One region of the Neobacillus sedimentimangrovi genome, then DNA from elsewhere that is predicted to be linked to it. Evidence: riboswitches for the same ligand, from Rfam matches in the RefSeq annotation. Region 1 holds a riboswitch; each other region holds the start of a gene.
What was found. Region 1 has a riboswitch for thiamine pyrophosphate ahead of GZA11_RS01310 (acetylornithine deacetylase). Riboswitches for the same ligand answer to the same signal wherever they lie in the genome.
Positions count from the first base shown of each region.

Region 2: another riboswitch for thiamine pyrophosphate. It lies ahead of GZA11_RS08845 (thiamine phosphate synthase); the one in region 1 lies ahead of GZA11_RS01310 (acetylornithine deacetylase).
Region 3: another riboswitch for thiamine pyrophosphate. It lies ahead of thiT (energy-coupled thiamine transporter ThiT); the one in region 1 lies ahead of GZA11_RS01310 (acetylornithine deacetylase).
Region 4: another riboswitch for thiamine pyrophosphate. It lies ahead of tenA (thiaminase II); the one in region 1 lies ahead of GZA11_RS01310 (acetylornithine deacetylase).

Region 1 covers NZ_JAAFZF010000001.1:254,740-260,843, reverse strand. Annotated here, with positions in the region: gene thiD (bifunctional hydroxymethylpyrimidine kinase/phosphomethylpyrimidine kinase) at 1-412, shown strand, start outside; gene thiE (thiamine phosphate synthase) at 409-1,062, shown strand; gene thiW (energy coupling factor transporter S component ThiW) at 1,158-1,676, shown strand; TPP riboswitch at 1,680-1,788, shown strand; gene GZA11_RS01310 (acetylornithine deacetylase) at 1,852-3,162, shown strand; gene tenA (thiaminase II) at 3,199-3,870, shown strand; gene GZA11_RS01300 (ABC transporter ATP-binding protein) at 3,845-4,615, shown strand; gene GZA11_RS01295 (ABC transporter permease) at 4,605-5,372, shown strand; gene GZA11_RS01290 (ABC transporter substrate-binding protein) at 5,394-6,104, shown strand, end outside.
Region 2 covers NZ_JAAFZF010000021.1:4,226-10,329, reverse strand. Annotated here, with positions in the region: gene thiS (sulfur carrier protein ThiS) at 1-198, opposite strand, end outside; gene thiO (glycine oxidase ThiO) at 208-1,317, opposite strand; gene GZA11_RS08845 (thiamine phosphate synthase) at 1,392-1,988, opposite strand; TPP riboswitch at 2,076-2,184, opposite strand; gene GZA11_RS08840 (hypothetical protein) at 2,627-2,896, shown strand; gene GZA11_RS08835 (ABC transporter permease) at 3,616-4,836, shown strand; gene GZA11_RS08830 (ABC transporter ATP-binding protein) at 4,833-5,495, shown strand; gene GZA11_RS08825 (MOSC domain-containing protein) at 5,937-6,104, shown strand, end outside.
Region 3 covers NZ_JAAFZF010000045.1:3,227-9,330, forward strand. Annotated here, with positions in the region: gene GZA11_RS13185 (GNAT family N-acetyltransferase) at 1-477, opposite strand, end outside; gene GZA11_RS13190 (histidine kinase N-terminal domain-containing protein) at 593-1,741, opposite strand; TPP riboswitch at 1,882-1,988, shown strand; gene thiT (energy-coupled thiamine transporter ThiT) at 2,100-2,687, shown strand; gene GZA11_RS13200 (alpha/beta-type small acid-soluble spore protein) at 3,362-3,568, opposite strand; gene GZA11_RS13205 (hypothetical protein) at 3,910-4,152, shown strand; gene GZA11_RS13210 (ABC transporter ATP-binding protein) at 4,188-5,300, opposite strand; gene GZA11_RS13215 (PucR family transcriptional regulator) at 5,406-6,104, opposite strand, start outside.
Region 4 covers NZ_JAAFZF010000008.1:2,541-8,644, reverse strand. Annotated here, with positions in the region: gene GZA11_RS04855 (DMT family transporter) at 1-26, shown strand, start outside; gene GZA11_RS04850 (energy-coupling factor transporter transmembrane component T family protein) at 173-904, opposite strand; gene GZA11_RS04845 (ABC transporter ATP-binding protein) at 901-2,490, opposite strand; gene GZA11_RS04840 (ECF transporter S component) at 2,468-3,064, opposite strand; gene tenA (thiaminase II) at 3,061-3,747, opposite strand; TPP riboswitch at 3,893-3,994, opposite strand; gene GZA11_RS04830 (MaoC/PaaZ C-terminal domain-containing protein) at 4,302-4,649, opposite strand; gene GZA11_RS04825 (MaoC family dehydratase) at 4,646-5,041, opposite strand; gene GZA11_RS04820 (acetyl-CoA C-acyltransferase) at 5,038-6,104, opposite strand, start outside.

The sequences.
Region 1 (6,104 bases):
AACACCTAATATTCCGGAGGCCGAGGTGTTGACCGATATGTCTATTCGAACTGCGCAAGATAAAAGGGAAGCGGTAATGAGACTGTTTGATTTAGGGGTGAAAAATATTGTCCTTAAAGGAGGACATGATGAAGATCCTTCAGAATCAGTCGATTTACTATTCGATGGTAAAGAATTTTATACATTTTCCAGCAAACGAATTTCGACGAAAAATACGCACGGAACCGGTTGTACGTTTTCTGCTGCAATAACCGCTTGGTTGGCGAAAGGTTTATCTGTATTGGAGGCCGTGACAAAGGCAAAAGAATTTATTCAGGCTGCTATCGAAGAGGAAATTGAAATTGGCCAGGGACATGGACCTACAAACCACTGGGCGTATCGAAAAAGGAATAAGGTGTTGATTGACTCATGAACCATTTAAGAGAAATGCTAAAGGTTTATTTTATTATGGGAAGTACCAATTGTTTTAAGGATCCACGAGAAGTATTAGCAGAAGCTATCGACGGTGGGATCACCATGTTTCAATTTCGGGAAAAGGGTGATGGAGCGCTGACTGGAGTTGAAAAGTTTAATCTGGCAAAAGATCTACAATCTTTGTGCCGGAAGAATCAAATCCCTTTTATTGTTAATGATGATATTGAACTAGCACTTGCCCTGGATGCTGATGGTGTACACATTGGGCAAGAGGATGAACCAGCAAGTGTAGTAAGGGAAAAGATAGGAAACAAAATCTTGGGCGTTTCTGTACATTCAATGGAGGAAGCATTAGCTGCTTTAAAGGATGGTGCAGATTATTTTGGAATTGGCCCGGTTTTTCCGACAAAAACAAAAAAAGATGCAAAACCATCACGCGGGACAACACTCATTGAAGAACTAAGAAGAAAAGGTTACAGCACCCCAATTGTAGGAATTGGTGGTATTACAACCGAAAATGCTTCAACTGTTATGGCGGCAGGAGCTGACGGAATATCTGTCATCTCAGCTATTAGCCATGCGAGTTCACCATACCAAGCTGCAAAAATCTTAAGGAAAAGAGTGGAGTCAGTAGAAAAGGTAATATAAATTGGCAACAAGCTGAGGCTGACTAAATTTTATTCGATTACAGAAGCATGTAGCCAATACATTAGATATTTGAGTATGAAAGAGGCAAAAAATAGATGAACAACACATATAAGCTGACATTGACTGCCATGATGATTGCAATTGGAACACTTTCAAGTAGTTTAATTGTGATCCCGATTGGATTTACAAAAATTTTCCCAGTACAACATTTCTTAAATGTGTTATCAGCTGTTCTATTAGGACCTTATTATGCTGTCGCTCAAGCGTTTGGCGTGTCTCTACTAAGAAATCTTATGGGAACCGGTTCTGTTTTTGCCTTTCCAGGTAGTATGGTTGGAGCATTGTTAGCAGCACTACTATTTTGGAAAACTAGGAAACTATTTATGGCATTTTTGGGAGAAGTAATCGGAACGGGAATTCTTGGAGCCCTCCTTTCTTATCCGATTGCTACATTATTACTTGGGCAAGAAGCAACTTTGTTTGGATTTATTCCTCTTTTCATTTTTAGCTCTTTTGCTGGAGCCCTGCTTGGGTTTATCATTTTAGGTATTTTCTTAAAGAAAAATGTCTTGTTTTCTACTAAAAAGGACATTGTCCAGCATGATAAAAATTAAATAACGAAACACTAGGGGTAGCCATATTGGCTTGAGATGGAACAATTGAATTTCCGAACCCTTTGAACCTGATCTGGTTTATTCCAGCGTAGGGAAGTGGCTAGCTATTTTGTAACCCGCTCCCTATCTTCATATAGGTGAGCGGGTTTTTCATTATTGATTAAGGAGGAAGAACATGTCCATCGTTGTAAATCAATTGGCTGAAGCAATTTCGCAAGAAGTCGAAGCTAGAAAAGATGAATTAATCAACTTGTTAAGTAAACTTATTGCATTCCCGACCGTGAGTCCTCCCGGACGGAATACCACAGAAATTCAGGAATTTATTAAAACCTATTTAGAAAATTTAGGTTTTCAGACGGATATGTGGGAAGTTTATCCTGGTGATCATAATGTTGTCGGTATTTTACAGGGAAAAGACTCAAAAGAATATAATAGCTTAATTATCAATGGACATGTAGATGTAGCCGAAGTTGGCGATGATTCGGAATGGAGTTCATCCCCATTTACTGCTAGAATTACAGATTCTTATGTTTATGGCAGAGGGACTTCAGATATGAAGGGAGGCATTGCTGCATCCTTAATAGCTATTAAACTTTTAAAAGAACTTGGCATCACTTTGCAGGGAGATTTGCAATTTCAATCTGTGATTGGTGAAGAAGTTGGTGAGGCCGGCACCTTATCTTGTTTGGAGAGGGGCTATACAGCCGATTATGCTGTAGTGGTGGATTCAAGCAATTTACATATCCAAGGCCAGGGTGGAGTCATCACAGGTTGGATCACCATTGAAAGCAAAGAAACTTATCATGATGGAATGAGAAGAAAAATGATCCATGCAGGTGGAGGTGTAAATGGGGCAAGTGCAATTGAAAAAATGATGAAAATTATCGCTGGCCTTCAGGAACTTGAACGTCATTGGGCGATAACGAAACGCTATGAGGGGTTTCCTCCAGGAACAAATACCATTAATCCTGCTGTTATTGAAGGTGGTAGACATGCGGCATTTGTCGCTGACAAATGTTCCTTATGGATAACTGTTCATTTTTATCCTAACGAGGATTATGAAGACATAATCCAGGAAATTGAACAGCACATCATGGCTGTTGCAGCATCTGATCCTTGGCTTCGGGAAAATCCACCGCAATTTGTTTGGGGTGGAAAATCAATGATCATTGACCACGGAGAAGTTTTTCCTTCGTTAGAGTTGGATCGGGATCATCCTGGTACACGTTTATTAGTCGAATCTTACGAAAAAATGATTTATCAAAATCCAATTGTGGGAATGTCGACAACGGTTACGGATGCTGGCTGGTTAGGTCGTGCAGGTATTCCAACGTCAATCTTTGGTCCGGGCAAATTGGAGGATGCACATGCCGTAAATGAAAAGGTCGAAATACAGCAATTGTTAGATTTTACGAAGGTGTTGGCCGTCTTTATAGCTGAGTGGTGTAATACCCGTAAGCAAGGGGAGAGGAATGACTCAAATTAGATTGGATACGAATGATGGAAAAGGAGGATGATAGTTATGAAATTTTCATATAGGCTTCATGAAAAAGTAAACGGGATATGGGATAAAACACATGAGCATCCGTTTGTTGTCGGGTTAGGTAAAGGAGATCTTCCTGTCGAATCATTTATTCGTTATATGAAACAGGATTATGTGTTTCTTATCGATTATTCAAAATTATTTGCGTTAGGTACGGTAAAAGCCAAAAACATTGAAACGATGGCGGCTTTTGCAAAACTACTCCACGAAACATTGCACGGTGAAATGGACCTACATCGGGCCTATGCAAAAAGATTTGGTATAACCGAACAGGATCTTGAGAATACGAAACCAACACCTATCAACTTGGCCTACACTCGTTATATGTTAAACGTTGCTCAAAATGGTTCTCTTGAAGAATTAATCTCATCCCTCCTTCCTTGTATGTGGAGCTACTGGGAAATTGGCAAAAGGTTGGTAGAAACTTATCCAGATTCGATTAACCATCCTTTTTATGGGGATTGGGTGAAAATGTACTCATCTGAAGAATTTGGTTCTTTAGCACAATGGCTAATCGATTTAATCGATCGTTTGGCAGAAGGTAAACCAGAACGAGAGTTGGTTGTCTTAGAGGAACACTTCCTAACCACATCTAGGTTTGAATACATGTTTTGGGATATGGTTTATGACGGGGGTGATTGGCCTGTCTGATTCATCCATTCTTCGTATTAAAGATTTGAGTTTTTCGTTTGACGGTAAGAGCAAACCTATTTTTTACCAACTTTCTATGGATGTAAAGGCTGGTGAATTTGTTTCTATCATCGGTCCAAGTGGAGCAGGGAAGAGTACTCTTTTTAAATTAATTAACGGTTTACTTGAACCTGATGAGGGGGAAATCCAGATTAAAGGAAAAAAGTCCGGCTCACGATTAGGAAGTGTTGGTTATATGCCACAGAAAGATTTCCTGCTTCCATGGCGGACCGTATTGGAAAATGTGGTGCTTCCGTGTGAAATTCTTAAAGAAGATTGGAGAAAGAAATTGCCGGTAATTCAGGAATGGTTATCCCGTTTTGATCTTTCTCAATATGAAAATGCTTATCCAGATGAATTGTCTGGTGGAATGAGGCAGCGTGTAGCATTTTTAAGAACTCTCATGACTGGCAGGGATCTATTATTATTAGATGAACCATTTGGTGCACTTGATTCTATGACAAAACGGAACATACATAGTTGGCTATTAGGTTTGTGGGGAGAATTAAAAAAGACAGTATTGTTTATCACCCATGATTTAGAAGAAGCGATTTTATTAAGTGATCGAATTTTTCTAATAAAAGATGGTCGAGTACAAGAGAGGATAGTCAATTTAGCCAGACCGAGAAGTACAGAACAAATTTATCATTCAGAGTTGATAGAAATGAGAAAAGAACTGGAGAAATTGATACATCATGACAACTAAATGGAAAAATTGGATAAGTGAATATGGTTTATTTTTATTGGTGGCTATTTGCTTGATCAGCCTATGGGAATGGGTAGTTGTCAAAGGGATGGTGCCATCGTTTATTGTACCTTCACCCTCGAAAATATGGCATGCACTCGTTGAAAATAATCGGCTTTTAATGATAGAGCACGTACCTGCCACTTTAAATGAAGTACTGATTGGTTTTGGGATTTCATTATCAGGGGGACTTTTGTTAGGAATCGGAATGTACTTTTCTAAAGTTTTAGAGAAAATACTTTATCCTTTCCTAATCATCTCACAAACGATTCCACTGATTGCGATTTCTCCCATCTTTATTATGTGGTTTGGATATACCATTTGGAGTAAAGTAGCAGTTACTATTTTAATCGCATTTTTCCCGATTGTGGTTAGTACATATGATGGTTTGAAATCAGGCGGACAAGAATACCGTGAATTATTAATGTCAATGGGGGCTAACCGCTGGATGATATTTAAAAAAGTTCAGCTCCCAATGGCGATGCCATCCATTTTGTCTGGTGTAAAAATGTCGGTTGTGTATAGTGTGGTAGGTGCCACGATTGGCGAATGGCTCGGGGCGAGCGAAGGATTAGGGTATTTTAGCCGTAGAATGTCAAGCAATCTGCAAGCAGACGCAGTTTTTGCTGCGATTTTCCTGCTTTCGTTAATGGGACTATTATTGTTCTTGTGTATTTCTTTTATAGAAAAACAGATTTTAAAGAAAAAATTACGTTAGCGGCAAGAGAGGATGCTTTTGATGAAGAGAATAATGCTGATTATGGTAAGTTTAATATTGTTGGTAGTTAGTGCCTGTGGGAAAGAGAATTCAAGTCAGGTATCAGAAGGTGGCAAGTCCAAGCTTGAGAAAGTAACGTTGATGTTGGATTGGTATCCGAATGCCGTTCATTCCTTTCTTTTTATGGCAAAAGAAAAGGGATATTTTAAAGAACAAGGGCTTGATGTAGATATCCAAATGCCTGCTGACACAAATGATCCGTTAAAATTGGTGGCGGCAGGAAAAGTCGACATGGCCATTAGTTACCAGCCACAGGTTATTGTAGCGCGTGCGGAGGACATTCCAGTTCAATCTTTTGCTGCCATTGTACGCAAACCACTTAATCACATTATGGTTCATGATAATAGCTCGATCCAATCACCAAAGGATTTAGCAGGGAAAAAAGTTGGCTATCCATCGATCCCGTTGGACGAAGCCATTATTCAGACCATGGTTGATGCTGATGGGGGAAATGCGGATAAGGTAGAAATGGTTGATGTCGGTTGGGATCTCATCCCTGCGTTAGCAACAAAGAAAACAGATGCATTAATGGGAGCTTACATTAATCATGAAAAATTATTAATAGAAAAAGAAGGATATCCTATTCGTACGTTTGATCCGGCTGACTATGGGGTTCCTAACTACTATGAATTAGTAATGGTTGCCAGTGAGAAAGGATTACAGGAAAAACCA
Region 2 (6,104 bases), on a different contig from region 1:
GCCTCCTACAAAATGAACTATTTCAATTCGATCATTATCTGCTAATCTAGTATTCTCATGTTCTAAACGAGAAAGTATTTTCCCGTTTACTTCTACGACGATGATTTTCTCATGGATGTTATAATGTTTGAGTACATCGGAAACAAACGTAACATGTTCCGGTAATTGTACAGATTCACCATTTAATGCAACTTTCATTTTTACCTCCTACATTACGGATGGTTGATGTCGATCGAGGCGAAAGGCTGAAAGCTCAGTCGTATTGCCTTCCAACAAATCGGCTACAAGTTTACCAGTTATCGGACTTAATAAGATTCCGTTGCGGAAATGTCCGGTTGCCACAAAAATTCCCTTATATTCAGGGTGCTCACCAATGTATGGTTTTCCATCATTGGTTTGCGGCCGGATACCGCACCACACCCGTTCCCAAGTGGCGTCCCTGATTTCTGGTACGAGCTTCACCGCTCTTTCGATTAATGAGGCTATTCCCCCAGGTGTGACGGCCTTATCAATAGAATTTTCAATCATCGTCGCTCCAATATATATTTCTCCATTTCGTTTTGGAACGAGATAGCAGCGCTTATCTGAAAAAATAGTTGTGTTGATGATTGGTTTATCCACTTTCACAGAAAAGCACTCGCCTTTTACCGGAAACACAGGAAGATCCTTTATCAGTCTGTTAGCCCAGGCACCTACCGCGATGACAACCTGCTCACAATGAATGATCCCATTTGAAGTATTTAAGCCTTTCACTTTGCCTTGATCATAGATGAAGGAGAGGACCTCCGTATGTTCGTGAATCTCTGCTCCAAAATGGAGGGCAGCTTTCGCAAAGGCTTTCGTTAATTTTTCCGGATGTACATGTCCATCATTTGGGAGGTACATCCCTCCGGCTACAGTAGGAGATAGCGCTGGTTCCAGCTCCCTGATTTCATGGGAATCGAGCCATCGAATTTCATGGTCCCACTTTCTTTGAAAGAGGACTTGTTGTTGAACTTCATGTGCGATATCTTCGGTTTCGGCAATTTTAAGCATCCCTTTTTGGACGAACTCAATATCAATGCCGGAGTATTCCAATAATTCTTGTGAAAGCGAGGTAAACATCTTTTGGCTTTTTAATGCTAGCTGGAAAAGCGGGCCATCTTGTTCAATCTCCGCTTGGGCTGCCAGCATTCCGGCTGCGGCACGGGATGATTCAGCGGCTATTTGTTGCTTTTCAAGTAGAATAACTTTTCGTCCTTTTTTGGCCAGTTCGAAGGCAATGGAGGTCCCATTCACTCCTCCTCCGATAATGGCTGTGTCAAATGATTTTTTCATCAATTCCATCTCCATTTTTTCACTAATAAGAAAGGATTAATTGATACACACCAAGAACTTTCTGATTTATCCATTTACGATTGTTTATGTAAGGCCATTGTATACGCTTTTACGGCATCGAGCGGGTTGCAGGAATCTAAAACTCCTGACATCACCGCAATACCAGCTACCCCAGCTTGAAGTACCTGCGGAGTATTTTCTGGTGTGATCCCGCCGATGGCAATAACCGGGATGTTGAGTTGGGATAACTTGGTTAATTCCTCCAGTCCTTTAGGAGGCAGGCCAGGCTTTGATTTGGATGGAAAAACATGGCCGTATAGCAGAAAATCTGCCCCCTCTTGATGGGCTTCTTCATAGGAATGGATGGAGGCCCCTACTTTTAGTAGAGGAAAAGCTTTTTTTACATGAACGGCATCTAAACTGTGCCCAGCTAATTGAACACCGGCCGTTCCTGCCGTAACGGCGACATCCACGCGGTCATTAATCATAATTTTGGAAAGTGGAATGTCTTTAGCTAACTGCTCAACAGCTTGAAAAAGCTCTTTTGCTGACTTTTGTTTTTCCCGTAAGTGAATCATGGTGACATAGGGATGTATATCCGTTAAAATCTCATGTAATTGTTCAATCGGCATTTTGCCATTGGAAATAATATGTAACTCCTTTATGTTCATCCCCCCAGTTTTCAGATAGATACCGCTAGAGGGAAAATAAAAAGCCACTTTCTTTTGTAAGAAAGTGGCTGTGAATAATGCATACAACGATCCCATTTTCCACTTCCCTACGCTGGTATTAACCAGATCAGGTTCATAGAGTCCCGAAGTAACACTTCGATCTCAGCCTTTTATAAAGGCACCTCTAGCGGATTTATTTACGTATTTATTTGTCATAATTCCTACGCTATCCATCGTAACACATTGAATAATGCCTGTCACTTGTTTCCTTGTTTTTTCTTCCTATTTATCTATTTTACAATGTTTGAATGGTGGTTTATCTCTAATTTTAAACCGCCGCCGTTTGCGTCTTTTGTTTCTTAGGTATTCTTACCGATTACTATCGTGGGCATTTTGAAAAGCATCGTATGAAATAATATTTTTATTAGCTATATCAAAGGCAATATAATTCAGTTTGACATTATAAATTATATCCTTTAAAAAATTCGATTCCTTTTTTGTAAGTGATACATGGTAGTCTTTCTCTGCCACTGTATCCGTGAACCATTTCCGTTATAACATTATATTTTTCCGTAAAATCAATTGGTGTTATTATAATTTTTAAAGTTTTTGCATTTTGATGGAAATTATGTTAAATTATGTTAGTATTTTTGTTTGGGGCAACTTTCGGAGATTCAACTAGTGGAGCCTCTTCTGAAGAATCTTTCCAAATTAAATATAATGGTGCCGCCTGGAATTACAGTAAGTCAAAATATCAATATACTTCGTTTAAATATACACGAGATGGTAGAACTTTACTGAGTAAAACAGCCTATAACGGCAAAGTTACAGGTTCTGTTTGGGACGATTTAAGATGGGGAGACAAGTATACTACGTATTTTTCTTGGAAGCGTGGACCACTTAAATAATTTTTCTGGGTTTGATTTTTTTAAATATTCGCTTAACAAAATTTAATGAAATATCTATGAGATTTAATTATTAATGAATTATAGGAAATCGTTGGGGCCTGATAGGTGTTTTTCTACAGGTCCCGATTTTAATTAGAAATAATGTTATCGACTTTTAAATCTTATAAAGTACCGCATTACTTTAATTATGAATAATAACTAATTGTTTTTACAGCTACGTAGTAGGTATTATTAAAAGGTGATACTATTAAATTTATAGATGCCATCTTTAAGGAGTAGTTTATGAAATATTCTTTATTTAGATTTTTCGACGTTTTTGAGGCGGTTGCTATCTATCTAATCTGTTTTGCTTCAAACTTACTATGTATTTATGTACAAACGTTGAATTTAGAAGGTTCTTCTATTTTAAAGTCTTTTTTGGAAAGTATTACAGATTATCAACTTATTATAAATATTTTTCTTACATTTATTATAATAGTATTTCACTATCAATTTTTAAATCGTAGGAAAACAGAAATATTCTGCCGAATACTTGTAGGAGATACGATGGTAAATATTATAATCCGATATATCTTGAATAGTATAGCTATTTTAGTGTTTAGTTTTTTACTCTCACTTTCATTAAACTTCTATTTAGGGCTGAATGTAACCAGCAATCTTTACTTAGTTTTTATTTTTATTATATATATACTATTTAGTGCGTGTCAGGTGAAAAAAGAATGAAAATTTTACATTTTTTTATAACTAGAATATTTTTAAAAAGATGGACACTTGTTTTAGGTATGATAATATTACTTTTTTTAGCTAATTATCTTTCTTTTACTGCTGCTCGTTCAATTATTTCAACTTTTCAAGGTTATCAAGAAATAGAAACTCTGAATCAAGAAGGAACTTTTATTGCTAATCTAGACCCAAATAGTGAAGCTGATTTTGATAGAATTGAAATAGATGATACAAAAAAAGTATATGAATATTTAAACAACAATTATACTTATGCTATGCAAGTCGATGGTTTTGTCACTTCATTATATAATAAATATAAGATGGAAGTTTCTTTCAATTATATCAATGAAGAGGCTTATAAGATAAATCAATTTAGATTATCTCAAGGAAACCACTTAAACTTCAACTATAAATTTAATAAAGAAGAAATACCTGTTTTAGTAGGTGCAGGTCTGGCCACAACATATCCTGTAGGGTCATATATTGAGATTACAGATCCTGTCACCCAACAATTAGTCAATTTAAAAGTTCAAGGGGTCTTGGAGAAGAATACTCATCGTTCTAATTTTTATGCTCCTAATTCAAAAAATTATTTTAATTTTTCGATTTTTCTACCTATTAACGAAGAATTTATTCAAAGTGCAGGTCTTGACCTCCTCGTTAATGGTTTGATGGACATGGTGCTTCTTGATTCGACAAAAGAGAAAGCAACGAATTTAAGTGAACTTATCCAGGAAAATCTAGGTTTAAAATTTAACTTTTTTAATCAACAAGAAAATTTTAATTACTTTGAAGATTCTTATTTTGATTCATTAAAAATTATCTGTATTATCACCTTTATTTTGCTACTAATCATTGTTTGTCTAGCTATCTGGAATACTTTGGTAAGCATTCGTTTGATGATAAAAGATTTTACAATCAATTTATTAGTCGGATTAAGTTATTCAAAACTAAGAGCAATTTTTTATAGTTATTTTGGAATATTGTTTTCTATTAATCTAGTCATACTATTTGTGATAACCGCTTTCAATAGATACGGCTTTTGGTTAAAAAAAGACTCAATATTTGCTACTTACGGAATGTTTGGCTTAATAAGTATGGATTGGATTGCTCTACTAATTGTTCTCTTTATAGATTTGATTATTGGGTTTACGATTGTTGAACTTACGATAAAAAAAATTAAAAGTATTCCGATTTCCGTGGGGGTGTTAAAATGAATAGTATAATTAAACTAGAAATCCAGAAAAAAACATTCAAGAAGAAAGGTTTTTCTATCTTAAATGATTTTAAATTGGAAGTTGAACCTGGGGAAAGACTTTGTATTATAGGGGAATCTGGAGTTGGAAAAACTTCTTTGCTTAATATTATTGGTCTACTTGATACACAATATCAAGGGAGCTATAAGCTTTTTGGTTCATCTGTTAAGGATTTATCACGAAATAGACTAGCTGAGTGGCGTAATCAAAAAATTGGTTTTGTTCTTCAGGAGTCCGCACTAATTAATTCTTTGACCATCGAGGATAATATTAAATTGCCGCTTATGTATGCTAACATTGAAAAAGACTCAACTGTCCAAGATCACTTTAAACGAATTGTTAATAAACTTGGGATTGAGTCCATTTTGAAAAAAAAACCACTTGATTGTTCTGGTGGCCAACGATCTAGAGCTGCTTTTGCTAGGGCTGTCATTATGAATCCCCAAATAATCTTATCAGATGAACCAACTGCGTCTTTAGACTTAGCAAATAAAGAAAAAATTATCAATCTACTTTTTGATATGAATAAAGAATCTAATACTACTGTTATTACAGTGACTCATGATTTAGATGTAGCCAATCGTCATGAACGAATCATTACTCTCGAAAGGAATGAATAAAATGGGATTCTATACAATGATCATGTCATTCATACTTGGCATATTCTTCACCATTTTTGGTGTTTCTCGTAGAAAACGGAATTTTTTATACAAGTTTTTCATAGTGCTAGGAATCATTCTCATTCTTTTTGCTGTTTATCTAGCAAGACCTCATTAAGAATCATAGTTATATATAGGAGTTATATTTCTAATTAAGCCCCTGGCTGGAATTTCATGATACATAGTTATTTTTGCAAAAAAAATCACTGCGTGTAAATGGACACTCCATTTTGACTTCGTGATATTTTCTTGGCTCCGATTTGAAGTTTTCTCCTTTAGTAAAAGTATACCGAATCATCATCATTCTGGGGAACTAGTATATGATTATTTGTATCCTGCTAAAAAGGGCTATCAGCTATCTACATGGCATAAAACGATGGGGAATCAGGATCTAACAAATTCTTGCTGAAAGAATTAGGAGTGGAAACGGTTCTGCCAGAATGGTTAGGGGCCAATCTTCTCATCAAAGGATTTCCAGAGTTTACGAAACTCACAATAGGCTCTCGTATTCTATTTCCAAGCGGAGCAGGTTTAATATGTATGGGAGAAAATCAGCCATGTACTTTATCA
Region 3 (6,104 bases), on a different contig from region 1:
TTCACCATCTCTAATAATTCCTTCTTTTTGAAAGCCTAATCTTTCGGGAATTGCTCTGCTTTTATGGTTGTTGATCCCACAGCGAATTTCAATCCTGTTTAATCCTAGCTCGAAGAAAGCATACCTTAGCAGAGCTTGAACAGATCTTGTAATAATACCATGCCCCTCTGCTTTTTTCGCTAGATAATATCCGATACTTGCCATTTTGTTATACCAGTCAATTTGATGAAGACCAATGGAACCGACAAGTTCTCCTCTAAAAAGAATTCCAAGATTGCAACCAGTGTTCTCAGAGAATTGAGTAAGCCAAACAGGTATAATGGACATTAATTGATAGGGGGAAGTAATGCTGTCAACCCAAGGAAGCCATTGGCGTAAGTGCCCACGATTTTTCTCAAATAGCTGATAAAGTTGTTCGGCATGCTGTATTTGAAACAGTTGAAGCTCAATTTCATGATCAACTTTTAATGTAAACATAAGGGCAAAACTCCCAATCTTTTTTACTACAGCATATGCAATCAGAAATGATCGTGTAAATATAACATTTAGATGAAAAAAGATCCCAATTTGTAAAGAGGGATCAGACTTGTACCTATATTCGCTGTTCTATTTCAGGAGATGAAATATTAATCGGTAGTGCTATAGAAAATGTTGTCTTTTCAGGGGAAGAATCACAAGAAAGTGTCCCTTTATGTTTCTCAATAATTTCTTTACAAACAAACAATCCGAGGCCTGTTCCAAGTTTTTTTGTTGTAAAGAATGGTTCAAAAATCGATTCTCTTAATTCTTCGGGAATCATTGGTCCATTGTTTGAAACAGCAATCATTAGGTTTTGATTATGTATACTGCTAATGATTTCAATGGTTGGATTCGTGTTGTTATGATGATTTAATACATCAATTGCATTGAAAATAATATTAATAATTACTTGGCGAATTTCATCGGCATAACCATAAAGTGTAACATCGCCTAATAATGACTGCTTAATTTTTACTTTACTATCTAAAATGCTAGGATATAGGAAATTTAACACTTCATCTATTAGTTTATTAACTTTGAAATATTCCTTCTCTTTTCCTATCAGTTCTTTTTTTGATAAAAGTAAGAACTGTGAAATTCGGAAGTTTAGCTGATCTAATTCACTTGAAATAATTTCTAAATATTTCATGTCTGGATAATCAGCTTTAAGCAATTGAATAAATCCTTGGATAGAGGTTAGAGGGTTGCGAAATTCATGAATAAAGCTGGATGTCATTTGTCCTAGTAAAGTCAACCTATCCTGGTGTGTCGAATCAATAAACATATTTTTTTCTTCAATAATTTTGTTTTTTGCTTCAGTATAATACGAAACGGCATAGTATAAGAATTTATCAAAACAAAAGTTGATTTTATTCATTGTTTCCTGCAGCTCTGATAATGGAACATCTAGCTGACTGATACAACTATAGAGAACAGTTCTGCCAAGGCTGACATTATATACGAATTCGCCTATGTTAATGTCGGCTTTTACTCTTTCTTCTGAAATTTCATTAGCGAGTTTTTTTACGATTTTTAATATTTCGTCTTCTGAGCGTTGATAAATATTCAGAATAACATGAAATAGGGATTTAGCGTTCTTGGATATTTTGGTTTTAAAAGGGTCATCTTCTGACACAATAATTTGCCTTTCCCATTCTTTCAGTAGCTTCTCCTCATTTTTCTCAAAATAAGTCATTAATTCTGTTTTTTCACCCGTAAACATGTTGTATCCCCCTATGGAAATAACTAATTACTTACATAATTCGCTGAAGGAAAGAAAAAATCCTTTTTTTTTATTAAAATCCATAAGGATTCTTGTCAAGAGATTAAAAGAATAGTATATTCGTTATGGTAACAATTGAATAGTTCCACAAGGGGGGCTGCGACATGCGGCTGAGAGTGAATGTTCGAGTTCTGACCCTTTGAACCTGTTAGTTAGCACTAGCGTAGGGATGTGGATTTGCCGGTTAAAATATAGCAATGCAGACAAATCCTTTCGTCTTGCATTGCTTTTTTTGTTAATAAATGCAAAAACATGTGGTCTAGGAACAAGATTTATACATTTATGAGGGGGACTAAGTATGGACAAGAAAAGGAGTAATACTCGATTTATGGCTGAAGTGGCCGTATTTTCTGCACTTGCCTATTTATTGGATTTAGCAGCTAATATTCTTTCATTAAAGATTTGGCCACAAGGTGGTTCAATTTCTATCGCAATGGTTCCTGTATTCTTGATAGCGTACCGCTGGGGAATAAAAGGTGGTTTATTAACTGGATTTTTACTGGGACTTCTACAATTCATAATTGGTTTTGCACAAATCTACACGATTCTTCAAGCAATCATAGATTATTTTATCGCCTTTACTGTAGTGGGATTTGCTGGTGTTTTTGCCGGATCCGTTAAAAAAGCACTAGAATCAGGGGATAAATCGAAATGGATGGTTTATGTTGTGGTAGGAACATTTGTAGGAAGCTTGCTTCGCTATTTTTGTCATGTCATATCTGGAATTGTCTTTTTTGGTGAATATGCCCCTGAAGGCCAGCCGGTCGCCGTTTACTCATTGCTATATAATGGAACATACATGCTTCCAAGTTTCATAATCAGTGCAATAATCGTCGTTCTGGTTATTGCAGCCATGCCTAAGCGAATGGTTGTTCAGGAACATTAATAGGGAGAATGAGGGTGCTCAAAGGTTTCAACTTTAATGGGCATCCTCCTTTTGTTTTACTCTGAATCTTGTCTGAATATTATAGGGAGCCAATGATAATAATATGTAAAATTTAAAAAGCTGGGCTAAAAATGTTTTTTTTAAGTCCTTATAGGGCAATGTCTTTTTTAAGATAAGAGAATTTATTTTTGACTGTCTTGATATGTTTATTGAAAGAACAGAGGCTATTATTCCCAAGAAAAATTTAAAGATTTTAACCTTTATTATAATCTTAATTCCTTTAAAGTAAATGTTCACAAAATGTTCATGTTACGTTATATATGGCGTGATTTTTATCACTGGAATAAATCACAGGTTATGGTAGTTTATAGATATTTATTAAAGAAGATGGGGTGGGTATCGATGTCAGATTACTCTGTTGTACTTGCAATCGGGAGTATTTTAATACTTACATATTATATTGGTTATACCATATTAAAAGCATAGGCTGCGGGCAATGTGTCCGCAGTTTTTTTATTCTTAATTTATAGTGATAAATGGTGATGAATTTAAAAAACGATACTGTTAGACGAAACGAGGAAGGGGATAGTAAAAAATTAAGGAGAATGAAAGCCCCCTCAAAATGGAGGGGGCTAAGCCATATTATTAATTTGTATAATGTGTTTTACTTTTTCTTAGCGTTGAAATCCGCCGCCAAGTTGAGATTCAGCCATTTGTACTAGACGTTTTGTGATTTCTCCACCGACAGATCCATTTGCACGAGAAGTTGTGTCAGCGCCAAGAGTTACACCAAATTCTTGAGCAATTTCATATTTCATTTGTTCAAGTGCTTGTTGTACTCCTGGTACTAAAAGTTGGTTAGAGTTGTTGTTGTTAGGCATAGTAGTTAACACTCCTCTTAATAAGTTTGGGGTTAGTATGGAATTGAACCATATTATAAGCCGCCTTGGCCTAACCCATATTATTAATGATTTTTTTACTAGGAAAACTTTACCATCTAGCAAATAAAGGAGCTGATTGTTTTGTTAATTGGATGATCTGCAGTATGATGACGATTTCCTTTCAACCATCAATTTTTTGTTTTTTTGCTGTTTGTATTCTTTATTATGATTTATTTCTAAGGGCTTATTCGATTGTTGGGTTTGGTAATTTATTCCCAGTAATAGAGGCAATCCATTAACACAAACTAAGGATATATTCTAAAAATAAAGGGTGATTTGATATGTCCATCTGCCCGGTTTGCAATGGATTAAGGGAAGTATATATATTATGTACCAACTGTGGAGAACCTATGTTGGAAAGCGGTAGGCTTCAAGATTATTACGATGATTATAGCCCATATATGGATATTGATTTAATGAAAATGGAGGATGGATTTACGGACACCTATTCTGGCCATAAATGTCCACATTTGTATCGCTGTCCAGCGTGTGCAAATGAAGAAGTGATGTTTATTAGAGAATAAAACCCCGTTCCAAGGAACAGGGTTTAAATCGAATTTTACATTTCACTAGATGGACGTACGCGTACTTCTGTATCTGCATCGAAGAAATGAGCTTTGTTTAAATCAAAAGCTAATTCTAATGTTTCGCCAGGTTTTACATCGGAACGTGAATCAAGTCGGGCAACAAACTCTTGGTCATCGATGCTTGAATAAATCATTAATTCAGCTCCTGTTAATTCTGCAACATCAACTTGAGCATTAATTTTTGTACCGGATGAGGCTTCAATGAAAACTGGTTCATCGTGTATATCTTCTGGACGGATTCCAAGGATCATGGATTTGCCAACATAACCTTGTTCGCGAAGATATTTCATTTTTCCTTCAGGAACTATAATTGAATGATTGCCTATGATAAATTTGCCATCATCTAATTTGCCATTTAAAAAGTTCATAGCTGGTGATCCGATAAAACCTCCAACAAAAACGTTTTCCGGTTTTTCATATACCTCTTTTGGCGCCCCTACTTGTTGAATGACGCCGTCTTTCATGACAACTAATCGAGTGGCCATAGTCATCGCTTCAGTCTGGTCATGGGTTACATAAATTGTCGTCGTATTTAAGCGGCGGTGAAGCTTGGCAATTTCAGCACGCATTTGAACACGAAGCTTGGCATCAAGGTTTGATAATGGCTCGTCCATTAAGAAAACTTTTGCATCACGGACAATGGCACGGCCAAGTGCTACACGCTGGCGCTGACCGCCGGAGAGAGCTTTTGGCTTGCGGTTTAAGTAAGGTTCAAGACCAAGAATTTTTGCAGCTTCTTTTACACGACGATCAATTTCATCTTTAGGGAATTTCCGTAACTTTAAACCGAATGCCATGTTATCATATACGGTCATATGAGGATAAAGCGCATAGTTTTGGAAAACCATTGCAATGTCCCGGTCTTTTGGCGCCACATCATTCACTCGTTTGCCGTCAATATAAAAATCACCTTTTGAAATTTCTTCTAATCCTGCAATCATTCTTAAAGTGGTAGATTTACCGCAACCTGAAGGGCCGACAAACACGATGAATTCCTTATCTTGAATGTGTAGGTTAAAATCTTTAACAGCTGTTACTTTGTTATCATAAATTTTATAAATATGATCTAATTTCAATTCAGCCATTTTGAAAGCCTCCCTAATTTTTGTTATTTTCAGTTTACAGGCTTTGGCTGAAAATCTATATGGACAGTCTGCACAAAAAATGAAAGCGCTTTTTTGGGCAATGTGTTATTTTTGTTGTTTCATATACATTTGGCAGGCAAAAAAAACGGTAAAAGCCCCGTAAAAATCCTTTAATCCGATTCCTGTTCGCTCTACAAACTTATCAATACGGTATTGCAATGTATTTCGATGAATATATAGTTTTTTGGCGGTTAAACTAGAGTTTAAATTATTTTCCAAAAAAATAAGTATCGTTGAAAATAAATCCGGGTCTTGTTCAAAAAGGTCAAACATTTTTTTTAGTTCAGGTGTCATCAAATCTGAAGGTGAATGGTAAGCTAAATATGCTGGAAAAACCCGTTCAAATGTATAAAGATTTGTGTTGCCTAATCTGGCTAAGGCAAATGTAAAATAGTCTCTTTCTTGTTGAAAATTATCACGAAGCTGTTCTGACATGTAATAAAGCTTTCCTAGAAAAAAGGAAATTTTTACAAAAAAATCACTTTCGAGCGTCTCTGAAGCTGTCATTAATTCATCTTCAGAAAGTGAAATTTGCTTTTTTTCTTCAATGATGATTCCTTTATTGCAATTTTCCCAAACAATAATGACTTCATCAGAAAAAAAACCTTTGAATGCTGATTCCAGTTCCATTTGGTCAGGTTCATTTCCGTTAATCTGAAACTGAATAAAACGATATGAAGTATTGGTATTATTTGTAGGACTAGGTCCGTTTAAAAATAAGTATTCCTGCCACTGTCCTGCAGC
Region 4 (6,104 bases), on a different contig from region 1:
ATGAAAAAGGGTATTTATCTAAATAACCTAAATAAGTATATAACAAAAAAGACAGGACAGTACCTGTCTTATCTGTTTCGATCATAATATTTAATAGTTTGTGTGAAATACTGTTGGATTCTGATTCACCACACCTATATCATCGACAATTTTTTTATTATTGAATGCTTAATTATAAAAAAGTCATTCCTATAACAACAGATACTAAAGAAAGTAAATAAGCCCAGTCTCTTGATGCAATTTTAGTGGTTCGGTAATAGGTTCTATCCTTATTCCCATTAAAACCACGTGCTTCCATCGCAATTGCTATTCTTTCAGATTTCCTGATTCCATGTGTAAATAACGGCAACGCATACCTTTTAAAAGCTTTCCACCCATTTTTTTCCTTGTATCCTCTAACTTTATGAGCAGTCTTCATTTGGTTAAGTTCAGATTGGAATAAGGGGATAAAGCGCAGCCCGGCTAATAGTCCATATGCCCATTTAGGTGAAAGTTTACATTGATGGATTAAACTCATAATGAACAATGTTAAGTCGGTTGTAGAAGTAAATAATAATCCATATGTAACAAACGCTAACATCCGTAAAGCAATCGTCAGGCCGTGATTCAAGCTTTCTTTCGTAATATGGAACCATGCCCATTGCCAAATAGTTTCCTGGCCTTCCCCAAAAGCAGCCATCATCCAAAAAATTAGAACAAAAAATCCAAAATAAGGTAATAACCTTTTTAAAAAATACGTGATTCTCCATCCGCCTAAAAAAATGCCAATAAGTACAGCTAAAATCCATATGAAGAAAGTCACTTTCGTATTCGTAATACTCATTAAAAGAAACATAACGAATAAATGGGCAAACAACTTACAGGAGGGATTTAGAGTAGCTAAGAATGAAGTATTTGCTTTCATACTAATACTCGCTCCCTTCGTGCATGCATTAGCTGATAATGAAGGGGTGGTATGATCTTAGTTTCCCGTAAAATAGCCTCGTCAGAAAATAAACCATATGGCGTTCCCTGATAAACTACTTTTCCTTTATTTAAAAGCAAGACTTGATCTGAATAATTATCTACCAAATCCATATCGTGAGTGACCATCATGATCGTTGTTCCGTGTTCCTGTCTTTCTTTTAGTTTTTTAATTAATTCACTTGCTGTTTTTTCATCTTGACCAAATGTTGGTTCATCAAGCATTAATAACACTTGATCAAACAATAACATGGTTGCCACACTCAACCGCCGTTTTTGTCCCAAACTAAGAGTTAAAGGATGTTCGTTCTGATAGGCTTCCAAACCAAACTCCTGTAACAGTTTTTTTGTTTTGGCATGAATGGACTCTTTCGGCCAATTTCTCTGCCGTCCGCCAAAAGCAATTTCCTCAAATACTGTGTCTGCTAAAAATTGAAGTTCTGGATTTTGAAAGACAAAACCTGCTCTTTCAAACAATTCACGATCGGACCATTTCTTTAATTCTTTACCTTGAATGTATATTTTCCCTTTATTTATTGGCTCCAAGCCAATTAAGCTTTTCAGCAAAGTGCTTTTTCCACTTCCGTTTTCTCCAACAATCGAAATCCATTCCCCTTTACCTATCACTAGGTTAATATCTTTTACAATTGACTTCTTTCCATAGCCTATTTCCAAATCTTCTGTATAAATGATCGGATTCTCATTTCCGTATTCTCTTGTTTTAACTTGACACTTTGTTTCTAGCTCTTTTGATAATTTAATAGATAATGGATGAGAGGGGTTTTCAATAACTTCGCTCCACTTGTTCGGAAAAAGCTTCGGCCGCCAAATTCCTGCATCTTTCATTTCGTTATTAAAATGACGGAGAATTTCCTCTGGATTCCCATTTCCAATTACTCTTCCGCCCTCATTGATCATAATGACCCGGTCCATCCATTCAATACAGCCGTCTAAAACATGTTCGACAAATACCATCGTTTGATTGGTCTTTTGAGATAGGTTATGTAATAACTCAAATATTTCTTTTCTTCCAGCAGGGTCTAACTGAGCTGTTGGTTCATCAAAAAACAACACTTCTGGTTCCAAAGCTAGTAAACAAGCCAAAGCCAGTCTTTGTTTCATACCACCTGATAATGTTTCAATGGAGGTTTTCTTATCTATTTTTAAACCTACATGATTCATCAAATCTGAAATGATTTCATCCATTTCATTTCGAGGAATGGAGCGGTTCTCAAGGCTAAAAGCTATCTCTTCATCCACATGAAGCATACAAAATTGAGAATCAGGATCTTGAAACATAACACCCACATTTTCTCGTAGAAATACTTGTCCTGTAACTTCTGCCTCCATATGCTCCGGAATGATCCCAGCAAGAGTGGAGATCAAAGTTGATTTCCCACTCCCGCTAGGCCCAAGTATTAATACCTTTTCCCCTTTATGGATGGATAGCGTTATATTTTTAAGTATTTTTTCAGAACGGTTATAAAAGCGGACAGAAAGATCTTTACAGCCCAGAAACATGTCCATTGATGTCTCCCTTTTTTCTTCTTTCTTTCATAATTGCATATTGTTCTAATACACCTGTTTTGGTCAGTGCGTCCACCACTACCTTTGCTAACCAACCGCCAAGAATGATGCCGCTTATAACATGAATCCCTAATGTCGTTAAAAATACCCCTGTAGAGTAGTATCCAAAACCATTTGCCAACAAGTTATAAATCATTGCAAAAACGGCCGCCAAGGCACCAGATAGCATTAAGGTTAGAAGGTTGTACCGCTTGTATCTGAATATGGCAAAAGCAATTTCAGAACCAATCCCTTGAAAAACCCCTATTAACAAGGCAGATAAGCCAAAATGGCTTCCCGTTAATAATTCCACTGCTGCTGCCGCAACTTCTGCTACAAATGCAGCACCTGGTTTACGGATAATGTAGGCAACAATAGGGCTGGCAATTACCCAAATGCCAAACATGAAACCAGCACCGACAGGACCTACCAGAGAAGAAATAGGAACCCACAGTGTAGACCATCCTAAATAAATCACACCGCAAATTACTGATAAAATAACGGCTAGAACCACTTCTTTCATTTTCCAAGTCATGAAGGTACTACCTCCATTTTTACAGGCCATTCTTCAAGTTTATAAGCCATATCCCAAAACATATATTCTAGCTGACAGCTAAGTAAGAAATGTTCCTTCATTTTTTCTTTTTCTTTGCTTGTCGCATCCTTTGCCCATTCATCGAGGCGCTCACAAAATTTGGTTGTAATGGAATCCGTACGATTGCCATAGAAATTGATCCATTCATAAAATGGATGAGAGCGGTCTGGATTTACTTCTTTTAATAGTCGTTTTCCAATTTCCCAATAGGTCCACGGGCATGGTAATAATACAGCGATAATTTCTCCCAATGTTCCTTCATGAGCAACCGTTAGCATATGACGAATGTATTGATGGGCAGAGGGAGCCAAAGGAAATCCCTGTAACTCCTCGTAGGAAACACCTGCAACTTGACAAAAGTTATTATGAGGATGTGTTTCACTGTTTAAGATAAAGGAAATTTGCTTATTAAACATTTCCATATCTTCTCGATTTTCACACTTTGAAATAGCAATTCCATAGATTCGTATAAAGGAACTTAAATACTCAAAATCTTGTTTTACATAATGAATTAATTGCTCCTTCTTCAAATCTCCATTTGCAATACCTTGAACAAAAGGATGCTCAAAAATAGCATTAAAAATAGGATTTGCTTCTTTTCTTAGTTCTGCAGAAAAACTCATACCGATTTCCTCCTTAGTTAGTTGTAATCGGAAGACGCTAGTTTGGAAGCAGCTTTAAAGTGAAACAAAAAAACCGCTCCAAAAATGGAGCGGCAGAATAAATATAAATATACAATGTATAAATATACCCATGTATACATATACTCATGCACGGACTCCACTTTCCTACGCTAGTATGAACTAGATCAGGTTCAAAGGGTCCGGGATATTCCCGTCTCAGCCAAAAAAGGCTCCCCTAGTGTCTTCCTTTTAATTCCTATTTAATTCAATTACCACTTTACACACACTTTTCATTAAAGTCAACAAAATTTATTCATAGGCCACACGATAATATTTGAAAAAAATAAAAAAACCCTGTTTAGTAATGGTTTGTTTCAAGTAAATGAATATAAAAAACTTCTCTATTTATGGTACGGTTCTCCGTAACATATCAAAATAAGATTCACCTTATTTAACAAAACTATATAGCTTTTAATTTCCCCATTATCAAAAAAATCGTGCGATCCCATATGATTGCACGATTTGTCAGTTGTTTTTTATGTTCATCGGGGATTTCATCTAGTTACTATCAACCATCCTTTTATGACTACTCTTTTCCTGCATTTTCCTTCTACTCTAATTTTATTATCCAATTGTTTTATATTCAAAGTTATTTGATCTCCCAAATATACTGGTGAGGTAAATGTAAATTCATACTTATACACCCACTCTTGTGGAGCGAGAATTTCGTTTGAAACTATCCCTAACACTTTAGCCACTGTTAACATCCCATGGGCAATTTTATTTGAAAACCCTTGTTGTTTTGCCACTTCTATATCTAAATGAACGGGATTGTTATCACCTGAAATTATGGCATATTGTTCAACCTCTTCTTCGGTAATATTAAAGGTAAAATTTTTCATGTTAAACCTTCCAAAATCAAATCTGATTCTCCTTCAAAACAAAGTTGTCCTTCATCATTATATAAATAAAGAGTTTGTTTAATAAAAGTAAAATTTTGACGTTGAAATGGTTCTGTCACTTCCACTATTGCCCTATAGATCTCATCTATATACATTCTTTGATGTTGAGTGCATTTCTGTTTTCGATGAATAATAGGCTGTTGAAGTTCCCATGGGATTTCAAGCCATTTATAAGCTATCATTGGCATGGTTGGAGGAAGAGGGGTTTTTTCGAAATGATAACCTTGGACCCTTTCAGGACACTGATAGATAGCATTTTGATCACCAATCAATTGGACAAATCGTCTCACATCTTCTTGGGTAAAGCTCACTTTAAATTCCTTCAATTTCATGTTGCCACCTCGAATAGGACTGCTTCTCCGATTCCTCCAGCACTGCCCAGTGCCGCTAGTACATATTTAGCATTCTTTCGTCTTTGGACTTCATAGAAAAGCCTGGTGATCAAAATACTTCCTGAAGCCCCATAAGGATGTCCTAACGTTAAAGCTCCTCCGTGAACATTTATTTTGTCACAAGGAATAGAAAGTTCTTTCATACAGGCGACTATCTTCGAAGAAAATGCTTCATTAATTTCAATTAAATCTATATCAGCAACGGTTAACAAGTTTCTTTTTAATAAGGTTTGGATAGCTGGAATAGGGGCTTCCCCGGGATAATTAGGATGTACAGCTGAGACTTCACTGTCCAAAAATCTCAGGATAGGCTGGTAACCAAGTTTTAAAGCTACTTTTTCTTCCATGACAAGAACAGCTGAAGCACCGTCATGAATACCGCAACTGTTCGCTGCAGTAACTGTACCGTTTTTTTTAAATATTGGTTTCGCCCTTTTTAGTAGAGTTTCCAGCTTTCTTTTTCTAAGTAATTCTTCATCCTGGTGGTTTTCCTTAATCGGAATGATTTCTTGAGTAAAATACCCCTTTTCGTACGCCTCCCAAGTGCGCTCGTAACTTAAAAGTGCGTATCTATCCTGTAATTCTTTTGATATAGAATATTTTTCTGCTACATTTTCCGCGGCAACACCCATATCAGGGTCGCCAATTTGTTCAGGTGAGAATCTTGCTCTGGATGGAAATGGAGAAGTACTCGCACTTTCTACACCACCAGCAATATAACAACAGCCGGCTCCGCCTTGGATATAGTAACAGGCCATTCGAATGGCTTCTAATCCCGCACTGCATTGACGATCAATGGTAAGTCCTGTTACAGAAAGAGGTAATCCTGCTTCCAATGCAGCGACCCTAGCTATATTTCCACCTGGTCCAACAACATTCCCCAAAATAATGTCATTTATCTTATCTTCCAATCTATTCGCTAAATACTGGAGGAGTGGAGCGACAAGTTCATGCGGCTGAATATCTCGTAATATTCCTTTTACTTTTCCAATTGGTGTACGTT